Regions from separate parts of the Telluria sp. ZT3P25 genome, predicted to be linked through region 1. Evidence: predicted binding sites of a transcription regulator. Region 1 holds the regulator's gene; each other region holds the start of a gene.
What was found. Region 1 encodes LexA, which represses DNA repair genes until DNA is damaged. Its sites were predicted from a motif close to ACTGTATNNNNATACAGT; they were not measured.
Positions count from the first base shown of each region.

Region 2: AC56LY_RS16895 (DNA topoisomerase IV subunit B) is a predicted target of LexA. The motif match lies at 1,959-1,976, and genes of this name have one in related genera.
Region 3: AC56LY_RS12885 (PA0069 family radical SAM protein) is a predicted target of LexA. The motif match lies at 1,596-1,613, and genes of this name have one in related genera.

Region 1 is NZ_JCASIJ010000001.1:3,050,565-3,053,837, forward strand. It holds gene rpsR (30S ribosomal protein S18) at 1-246, opposite strand, end outside; gene priB (primosomal replication protein N) at 275-574, opposite strand; gene rpsF (30S ribosomal protein S6) at 612-1,019, opposite strand; gene lexA (transcriptional repressor LexA) at 1,314-1,943, shown strand; gene AC56LY_RS13605 (tetratricopeptide repeat protein) at 2,004-2,708, opposite strand; gene AC56LY_RS13610 (cystathionine gamma-synthase family protein) at 2,909-3,273, opposite strand, start outside.
Region 2 is NZ_JCASIJ010000001.1:3,813,769-3,817,041, reverse strand. It holds gene AC56LY_RS16895 (DNA topoisomerase IV subunit B) at 1-1,892, opposite strand, end outside; gene AC56LY_RS16890 (response regulator) at 2,066-2,890, shown strand; gene AC56LY_RS16885 (gamma-glutamyl-gamma-aminobutyrate hydrolase family protein) at 2,956-3,273, shown strand, end outside.
Region 3 is NZ_JCASIJ010000001.1:2,891,785-2,895,057, reverse strand. It holds gene AC56LY_RS12895 (NAD(P)/FAD-dependent oxidoreductase) at 1-802, shown strand, start outside; gene ubiG (bifunctional 2-polyprenyl-6-hydroxyphenol methylase/3-demethylubiquinol 3-O-methyltransferase UbiG) at 799-1,518, shown strand; gene AC56LY_RS12885 (PA0069 family radical SAM protein) at 1,628-2,821, shown strand.

The DNA.
Region 1 (3,273 bases):
TGCGCGCTTGATCGCGGTGTCGACCTGACGCTGGTAGTGCGCCTTGGTGCCGGTCAGACGTGCTGGCATGATCTTGCCGTTTTCCTGGACGAAGTCCTTCAGGGTGTCGACGTCCTTGTAGTCCACCTGCTCAACGCCAGCGGCGGTGAAACGGCAGAATTTCTTGCGCTTGAACAGCGGGTTTTGCTGTTTGCGCTTCTCTTTGAGTTTCGCTTTGTTTTTGTCGAACTTTTTACCGAATGCCATTTGAGGCTCCTGTATCTAAATTGCCGGGTTAAGCGGCACTGAAATCAATGATGTGAAACACCAGGGCTTTGCTGTTGCGATTTTTCCGTGCAAGAAATCCGTTGAACCTGTAGCTGGCGCCCAATTCGGCGCTGGCAAACCTGCCCGAAATCTCACCCGCGGCGAACGCAGGGACTTCGAACGCGACCGACCTCTCGACTCCGGCCTCTTCCTGCTGCGATTCGTGCATCAGGACGGCTGAAACGATTGGCACACCGGCCGGGGTGTAACGCAGTACGTCGCGCTCGGCGATGGTCGCCATGAGCTGGAGGTGATTTGCGCTGTGCACCCGGTATTACTGGTTACTACGAATAACTGGGGAAAACTTAAGCAGCAGCAGGCGCTGGCGCAGCGGCTGGAGCGGCTGCTGGCGCAGCGGCTTCGGCACGGTGGCTCTTGGCTGCGTCTTCGCGCTGTACCGATTTCATCATCGGCGACGGTGCGGTTTCAGCTTTTTTCAGCTTGACGGTCAGGTGACGCAGAACCGCATCATTGAACTTGAATGCAGTTTCCAGCTCGACCAGGGTCTCGTTGTCGCATTCGATGTTCAGGCAGATGTAGTGTGCTTTTGGCAGCTTCTGGATCTGGTATGCCATCTGGCGGCGGCCCCAGTCTTCAACGCGATGGATGTTACCGCCGCGGCTGGTCACCGTGGTCTTGTAACGCTCGATCATCGCCGGGACTTGTTCGCTCTGGTCCGGATGGACGATAAACACGATTTCATAATGACGCATGCATTACTCCTTGAGGACGTTTAACAAATGCCCACCTCGGCGTCAAGACGAGTGTGGGAAGGGAAAGCCGGCAATTATAACCTGGATGTCGTTGACTTGGAAAGCCCCAATGCGGCATCGCAGGCGCGATCTGTCTTAGTTACGGCAGATCTGACTCGACAATTCCAGTGTTTTGACGCCTTATTGCATGCTGAATCGCGATTTTCGCGATATTTTTTGCGTTTCCCCTTGCGCGCCGCAGAATACTGTACAAAAATACAGGTTACACACATAACCGGTTGCTGTAACACATTTATGCTAAAGCTCACTGCACGGCAAGAACAGATCCTGAACCTGATCAAGGAAGCGATCGAGAACACCGGTTTCCCTCCGACCCGGGCTGAAATCGCTTCCGAATTGGGTTTCCGCTCGGCCAATGCGGCTGAAGAACATCTGCAAGCACTGGCGCGCAAGGGCGCCATCGAAATTTCGCCGGGCACGTCGCGCGGCATTCGCCTGATCGGCGCAAGCGTCGAGGCCATCCCGATGCCGCCGCCGTCGTTCATGTCGCTGCCGCTGGTCGGGCGCGTCGCGGCGGGCAATCCGATCCTGGCGCAGGAACACGTCGAAGCCACCTACAACGTCGACGCAGCCATGTTCGCGGCGCGGCCCGATTTTCTGCTGAAGGTCAAAGGCTGGTCGATGCGCGACGCTGGCATCATGGATGGCGACTTTTTGGCGGTCAAGAAAATTGACAGCGCCAAGAACGGCCAGATCGTCGTCGCGCGTCTGGGCGACGAAGTCACGGTCAAGCGTTATCGCAAGACGGGCGACCTGGTCGAGCTGCTGCCAGAGAACCCCGATTTCAACATCATTGCCGTGTCGCCGGACGAAGAGTTTGCACTCGAAGGCCTGGCTGTCGGCCTGATGCGTAGCTGGAACTGATGTAATGGCGCCGGCTTTCCTGCCGGCGCCTGTTTTACCCCGCCCTGTCCTGCCTACCCCTTAATTCGACGCCTTCTTCACCACCGCATTATGCTGGTTTATGAACGCTTCGGTAGCACTGCGCCACGCCGCAAAATCTGCCAGGATCATCTTTGAACTGACCTTCGCGCCTTCCGCGATGTTCTGCCGCACCTGCTCCAGGTAGGCTGCCGACGCGTCCGCTTCCTGCTTGTTCATCAGCTTGGCGATATCGGCCGGGATCTTCTTCGTCAATGGCGACTGCGCGTTCAGGTTCGTCACCATCTTGTTGTAGCAATCCTGCCAGCCTGTTACCAGCTTGTTGACGCGATCGATCTCGTCATTCACTTTCGACACCGCCGGAATGCGCGGCGACGGGCAGCGGTATTCACCCGACTGCAGCTCGGCGCCATCATAACCCTTGATCCAGTAATCGATCTCGGCGCGTTTGGTCACGCGCTGCTGCATGACGACCAGCGATTCGGCCGCGACCTTGTTGCCTTTGGCGGCCGACTTTTCGAACAATGCCCTGGCCGCCGCCTCGTCGACGGTGCCCGCCTCGCCATACCAGTACATCTGGCCCAGTTGCTGCTGTGCTTGCGCATTGCCGGCGTTGGCGAGCTTGGTATACAGCTTGAGCGCGCCCGCGTAATCCTTCTTTTCGAACAGCGCATTGGCGTCTTCCAGCTCGCCCGCATAGGCGGTGCTGGCAATAGTCAGAGAAAGGCAGAGCAGAAAACGTTTCATGGGCATCCGAAGAAAATGACAAGCTGACGATGAGGCATCATAGCCCCCTTTGACAGCGCGACTCAACCGTAAAAATGACAAGGCCGGCATCGCGCCGGCCTTCTTTGCATGGCTTTACGCGGCGCGGTAACGCCGCGCGGTAACGCCACGCGGTAACGCCGCGCGATACGCCGCGCGATACGCCGCGCGGTGGGCCGTGCCTACACGTCCAGCGCCTGACGGAAGTCCTCGACCAGGTCGTCGGTATCCTCGATGCCCACCGACACACGGATCAGCGACTCGGCAATGCCCATGCTGGCGCGGCGCTCGGCGCCCATCTCGAAGAAAATCGTGTGCGCCACCGGAATGACCAGCGTGCGGTTGTCGCCCAGATTCGAGGCGGGAATCGCCAGTTGCAGGCGATTGAGGTAATCGAACGGATCGATGGACTCGTGCAGCTCGAAGCTGAGCAGCGAACCCCCAGCGCGGAACAGCGACGTGACGATACCGTGCTGCGGATGCGACGCCAGGCCCGGATAGTGAACCTTCGCGACGCGCTCGTCAGCCTCCAGCATCGTCGCCAGCG
Region 2 (3,273 bases), 760 kb from region 1:
GCGTGGTCGTAGTCGCCCAAAAACACGGGCAGCAGGCGGCGCGTGTCCGGGTTCATCGTCGTTTCCCACAGCTGCTCGGCGTTCATCTCGCCCAGGCCCTTGAAGCGCGAGATGCTCCACACGCCTTCCTTCAGGCCTTCTTTTTTCAGCTTGTCTTCGATCGCCAGCAGCTCGCCCGAGTCGAGCGCATACAGCTTCTGGATCGGCTTCTTGCCGCGCGCCGGCACGTCGACGCGGAACAGCGGCGGGCGCGCGATGCAGATGTTCCCGTTCGCAAACAGTGCCGGGAAATGTTTAAAGAACAAAGTGAGCAGCAGCACCTGGATGTGCGAGCCGTCGACGTCGGCGTCGGACAGGATGCAGATCTTGCCGTAGCGCAGACCGGTGAGGTCGGGCGAGTCGCCGGCGCTGTGCGGATCGACGCCGATCGCCACCGAGATATCGTGGATTTCATTGTTGGCAAACAGGCGGTCGCGGTCGGTTTCCCACGAGTTGAGCACCTTGCCGCGCAGCGGCAGGATGGCCTGGAATTCCTTGTCGCGGCCCATCTTGGCCGAGCCGCCGGCCGAGTCACCCTCGACCAGGAACAGCTCGTTGCGCGTGATGTCGTTCGATTCGCAATCGGTCAGTTTGCCCGGTAACACGGCCACGCCCGACGATTTTTTCTTTTCGACTTTCTGCAGCGAGCGCAGACGCGACTGCGCCTGGCGGATCACGAGTTCAGCGAGCTTCTTGCCGTATTCGACGTGCTGGTTCAGCCACAGTTCGAGCGGCGGCCTGGTGAAGGTCGAGACCAGCTTGAGCGCGTCGCGCGAATTCAGGCGTTCTTTCGTCTGGCCCTGGAACTGCGGGTCCAGCACCTTGGCCGACAGCACGAACGAGACGCGCGCGAATACGTCCTCGGGCAGCAGCTTGACGCCTTTCGGCAGCAGGCCATGCAGCTCGACGAAGTTCTTGACGGCGCCATACAGGCCGTCGCGCAGGCCCGCTTCGTGGGTGCCGCCGCTGACGGTGGGGATCAGGTTGACGTAGGATTCACGCACCACGCCGCCTTCTTCGGTCCAGGCCACGACCCAGGCCGCACCTTCGCCTTCGGCAAAACTGTCGTCGCCGGCGGCGGCGTACTGCGCGCCTTCGAACAGCGGGATCAGGGTTTCGCCGGTGGAGCTTTGCGCCAGCGCTTCGGTCAGGTAGCCGCGCAGGCCCTCGTCGTAGCGCCAGGTCTGGACTTCGCCCTTGGCGTTCGTGAGCGTGACCGTCACGCCCGGCAGCAGCACGGCTTTCGAGCGCAGCAGGCGCTGCAGGTCGTTCATCGGGATGGTCGGCGAATCGAAGTACTTGCCATCAGGCCAGGCCGTGACGCGCGTACCGTTCTTCTTGCCGCCGCGCTCGAATGGTGCGGAGGTGAGCGGCTCGATCACGTCGCCGGCGGCGAACACCAGCTTGTGCTGGCCGTTGCCCTGATCGTCCTTGCGCCAGACTTCGATCTCGAGACGCTTGGACAGCGCATTGGTGACCGAGACGCCGACGCCGTGCAGGCCGCCCGAGAACGCATACGCGCCGCCTGAGCCCTTGTCGAACTTGCCGCCGGCGTGCAGGCGTGTGAACACGATCTCGACCGTGGACACGCCTTCTTCGGGGTGGATGCCGACCGGGATGCCGCGGCCGTCGTCTTCGACCGTGATCGAGCCGTCCGGGTTCATCGTGACGCTAATGTTCTTGCAATAGCCACCCAGCGCCTCGTCGGAGGCATTGTCGATCACTTCCTGGATGATGTGGAGCGGATTTTCCGTGCGGGTGTACATGCCCGGACGCTGTTTCACAGGTTCGAGTCCCTTGAGGACGCGGATGGATGATTCGCTGTAGTCTGGAGCGGGTTTCTTGGAGGCCATCTTGAAGAGTATTTGTAGAATGCGTTGGCATTCTATCTTGTCGAGCGGAAAAGGAAATGCTTTTTAACTGTATAAATATACAGTATTTTGCGCTTATGTCGTGCTTTTCGCCTTGCACCTTTGTGCTAGATTACGCTGTAAATACATAATCGATGCAAGAAGGGTGGGGCCCGATGCAGCGATCCCATTGTCTGTTCACCGTGCGTCCGATCGGCTTTGATCCGGTTGAAACCGCCCGGCTGGCGGCGCTGCTCGAAGACGCGCCGGGCGCCGGGCCGTCGTATTCTTGCCTGCATGCCGATAGTTTGCAAGAGCCGGATCTGCTGGTTGCCAACGGTGACAGCCCGTTTGCGCTGGCGCAACTGGCGTGCCGGCCACCCGATGCGCTGCAACCGGCACTGGTCATCGGCGGCACTGGCAACACCCGTTGGCCAACCGTCACCCGCCCGCTTGACCAACGGGCGCTGCATGGGCAACTGGCCGAACTGCTCGACACGCGCGTGCATGCGCTGGCCCAGCACGGCGCCCGTGCGCGCCGCGTGCTGGCCGAACGCCGCCGCCGTCCGCGTCTGGGGCCGGATCTTGAAACGCCCGCATTCTACACGCGACTGCGCCACGGGCCCGTCGATGGCCCGGTATTGATCGTCGATCAGGCGTGCAACCTGCGCAACCGGGTGGCGCAGGTGCTCGGGCCGCGCCGGATCGGCGTCGAATGGACCGACAGCCAGGCCGCCGCCGTGCGCCTGTGCGACGAAACGCCGGTGGCGCTGGTGCTGATCAACACGGCGGCCCCGGGCATCGAACCGTATGCACTGTGCTCGTCGATCAAGGCGCAGGCCGGCGCCGGGCGCACGCCCGTGGTGTTCATGGTCACGCCATCGTTTCATTACGATAGCGCCCGCGCCCGGCTGGCCGGCGCCCGCGGCCTGCTCGAGACGCCTGTGGCGGGGCGCCACCTGATGCTGACCTTCCAGAAGCTGCTCGACGTGCCGGTCTGAGCATATGGCGACCTTTTGTAACAACTTTGAATCGTGCGCAGCATTGCCGAAGTTATATTAATGACATGACTGAAGACGAACCCATCAAGCGCAAGCCAGACGACCCCTCGCCAGAGGCGGATATCGATGAACGTCGCGAGACACGCGTGCGCGTGCCCGACCGGCGCGCCAGCGGCGGCCAGCACGCGCGCGGACCGGCGCGCTACCTGCGCGATGGCGACAACCCGGTGGCCCTGGCCGGCCGGGTCATCACGTCGCGCTTTCGCTCGCTGCGTGAACGCTTCAGTCGCGACATCATGCAGCGCACGCTGCACATCGGCGTCTCGGCCCGCATCTTCCATCCCGAAGCGGGCGCCAAGGGTCTGCTGAGCAAGAACCTGCAG
Region 3 (3,273 bases), 160 kb from region 1:
CGTCGAGCAGGGGCAGCGCGCCGGGCTGCTGGCGCGCTGGACGCCGCGCCTGGCCCCACACGGCGAAGCCCTGCCTGGCGGCGCGATGTGGGTTGCCACGCCCGACATGCCGGCCCTGTGCCGCGCCTTGTTGAAGGACCTGCCGTTGCATACGTTGTGCACGGTCGATGGCGTGCGTCGCAGCGGCGCAACGTGGTCTCTGGAGAGCGCCGGTGTGTGCGTGGCCGATGGCTTCGATGCCGTGGTGTTGGCGATTCCGCCGCAACAGGCGGCCGCGCTGCTGGGCGCGCATCGTCCGGACTGGGCCGCGTGCGCGCAGGCCGTGCCGATGTTGCCCGTCTGGGTCTTGATGGGCATGACCGACGCGCCCGCAAGCGGCAGCGACTGGGAGCTGGCACTGCCCGCATCCGGCCCATTGGCGCTGGTGCTGCGCAACGATGCGAAGCCGGCGCGCACAGCGCTGGCGGGGCAGGCCCAATGGGTTGCGCATGCAACGCCCGACTGGACTGGCGCACATCTGGACACGCCGCACGATCAGGTGCAGGCGATGCTGCAGGCGGCGCTTGCCGATTGTATCGGCGGCGCTCTGGTCTGGCGCTTCGCGGCCGTGCATCGCTGGCTGTATGCAACGCTGGCAGCGGCGCCCGATGACGAGCGGGCCGCTGGTGCCTGGTGGGACGCGGGCATGGGGCTTGGCGTGTGCGGCGATGCCCTTGCCGGCGGCGGTGTGGAAGGCGCCTGGCGCTCCGGCCGCGCATTGGCAGCGCTAATGACCGCTGCTGCGAGCGGAGATCAGACATGAGCGCGCTTGCAGACGAAATCGCCCGCTTCGACCGACTCGGCGCCACCTGGTGGGACCCGAACGGCCCGATGCGGCCGCTGCATGTGACGAACGCACTGCGCCAGGCTTATCTGCTGGCATGCATGGCGTCGCATTTCGGTCGCCCCGATACGTCGCTGGCGGGTCTGCGCATCCTCGACGTCGGCTGCGGCGGCGGGCTGCTGTCCGAACCGCTGGCGCTGCGTGGCGCACACGTGGTTGGCATCGACGCCTCGCCTGGCAACCTGGCGGCGGCGCAACGCCACGCCGACGCCAGCGGCGCGGTAGTCGATTATCGCCTGGGCGAACTGGAGACTGTTCTGCAGCCCGATGAATGCTTCGACGTCGTATTGGCGCTCGAGGTGGCCGAGCATGTGGCCGACCCCGACGCCTTCATCGAAGAGGCAGCTCGGCGCGTTGCGCCTGGTGGTTTGCTGCTGGCGTCGACGATCGACCGCAGCTGGAAGAGCTATCTGTTGGCCGTCGTGGCGGCGGAGTACGTGTTGCGCGTGCTGCCGCGTGGCACGCACCAGTGGCGCCGCTTCGTGAAACCCGCCGAGATGCTGGCTGCAGCCACCGGGGCCGGGCTGCAGCGGATCGATCTGCGCGGCATGCGTTACCTGCCGGTGTTGCATCGCGCCTCATGGTGCAGCGATACGAGCGTGAACTATCTGGCAACGTTTGCCCGTCCGGCCTGACCGGAGCAGCTGGGAAAAGTAATCCGATGCTCATCGGGCAGCTGGCGCTTGAATTTGACGGGGTAGCGGCGTAATATACTGTATAAACATACAGTATGGAGCAGCGGCCATGATCGACACCGATGAGCCCATCCGCCGCGAGCGGGTAGAAGAACACATCATGCTGGCGCCGCCGCGCGTTGCACGCAAGGGGCGTGGTGCGGTGTCGAACCTGCAAGGACGCTATGAGGTCAACGGTCGCGAGCGTTTTGACGACGGCTGGTCTGATGCCGATTCTGAGTCGACTACCGGGGCTGCCGGTGAATCGGCCGCGTTCAAGACCGTGGTCACCGACGAGTTCGCCAAGACGATCCTGTCGCGCAACACGTCACCCGATATTCCATTCAGCGTGTCGCTCAATCCGTACCGGGGCTGCGAACACGGCTGCATTTATTGCTTCGCACGGCCCACGCACAGCTATCTTGGCCTGTCGCCGGGCCTTGATTTTGAATCCCGGCTCTTCGCCAAGGTGAATGCTCCCGAACTGCTGCGGCGCGAACTCGCCAAGCCCGGCTACGTCCCCGAACACATCGCCATTGGCGTGAACACCGACGCCTACCAGCCTTGCGAGCGTGAGCGCCAGATCACGCGGCAAGTATTGGAGGTATTGTCCGAATGCCGCCACCCGCTTGGCCTGATCACCAAGTCGTCGCTGATCGAGCGCGACATCGACCTGCTTGCGCCGATGGCGGCCAACAACCTGGCGTGCGCGGCGGTGACGCTCACGACACTCGATGCACAGATTTCGCGCACGCTCGAGCCGCGCTCGGCCGCGCCGATGCGCCGTCTGCGCACGATCCGTACGCTGACCGACGCCGGCATTCCGGTCAGTGTGAGCGTCGCGCCGATCATCCCGTTCGTGACCGAGCCCGAGATTGAACGCATCCTTGAAGCGGCGCGCGATGCCGGCGCGGTCGGCGCGCACTACACGGTGCTGCGCCTGCCGCACGAAGTCAATCCGCTGTTTCAAGAGTGGTTGCAGGCGCATTTCCCGGACCGCGCGCAGCGAGTAATGAACCGCATCCGCGAGATGCGCGGCGGCAAGGATTACGATGCCGACTTTGCACAGCGCATGCATGGTGACGGCGTGTGGGCCGACCTGATCCGGCAACGCTTTGAAAAAGCAGTCGAGCGCCTTGGCTACAAGTCATTGCGCGGGCGTTTCGGGCGGCTCGATCGCTCGCAATTCCGGCGACCAGTGGTGGTGCCTGCAACGACACGCCGCGGTAGTACTCAGGGGGCAGGGCAGCTGGACCTGTTTTGAGAATGCAGGAATAGCCCAGGACGTTGCTGACCAGCCCGGCTGCCGACCTGCGCAAGCTCGATGCAGCCGTCTACGCGGAAAACGCGACCGCGAACGCCGGGGACTGGTAACTGCGCGCCGTGTCGTTCGACGTAAACGACGGGCTGGCCGACAACCAGCGCATCCAGGTTTTAGGCCAGCTGGGCGGGCAACTGATGCGCTTGGTGTCGGAACACGGTCAGCGCGGTGGCGCCCAGGTGGACAACGTAACGAGCAGAACCGGCGGGGCGGGCAGGGCGACGGAACCGGCAACGGGTGTGGTCTGTGATTGAGCCTGGGCGCCATCGGCAATATGGGTGGCATGGGCGCCAGGCGGGGCGTCGATGAACTTCGGTCGCTGATGGTGCACCAGGGACATCGGTCCAGCGCAAATCGCTCGGCCCGAATACCCTTGGTAAAACGTCACTGAAGAG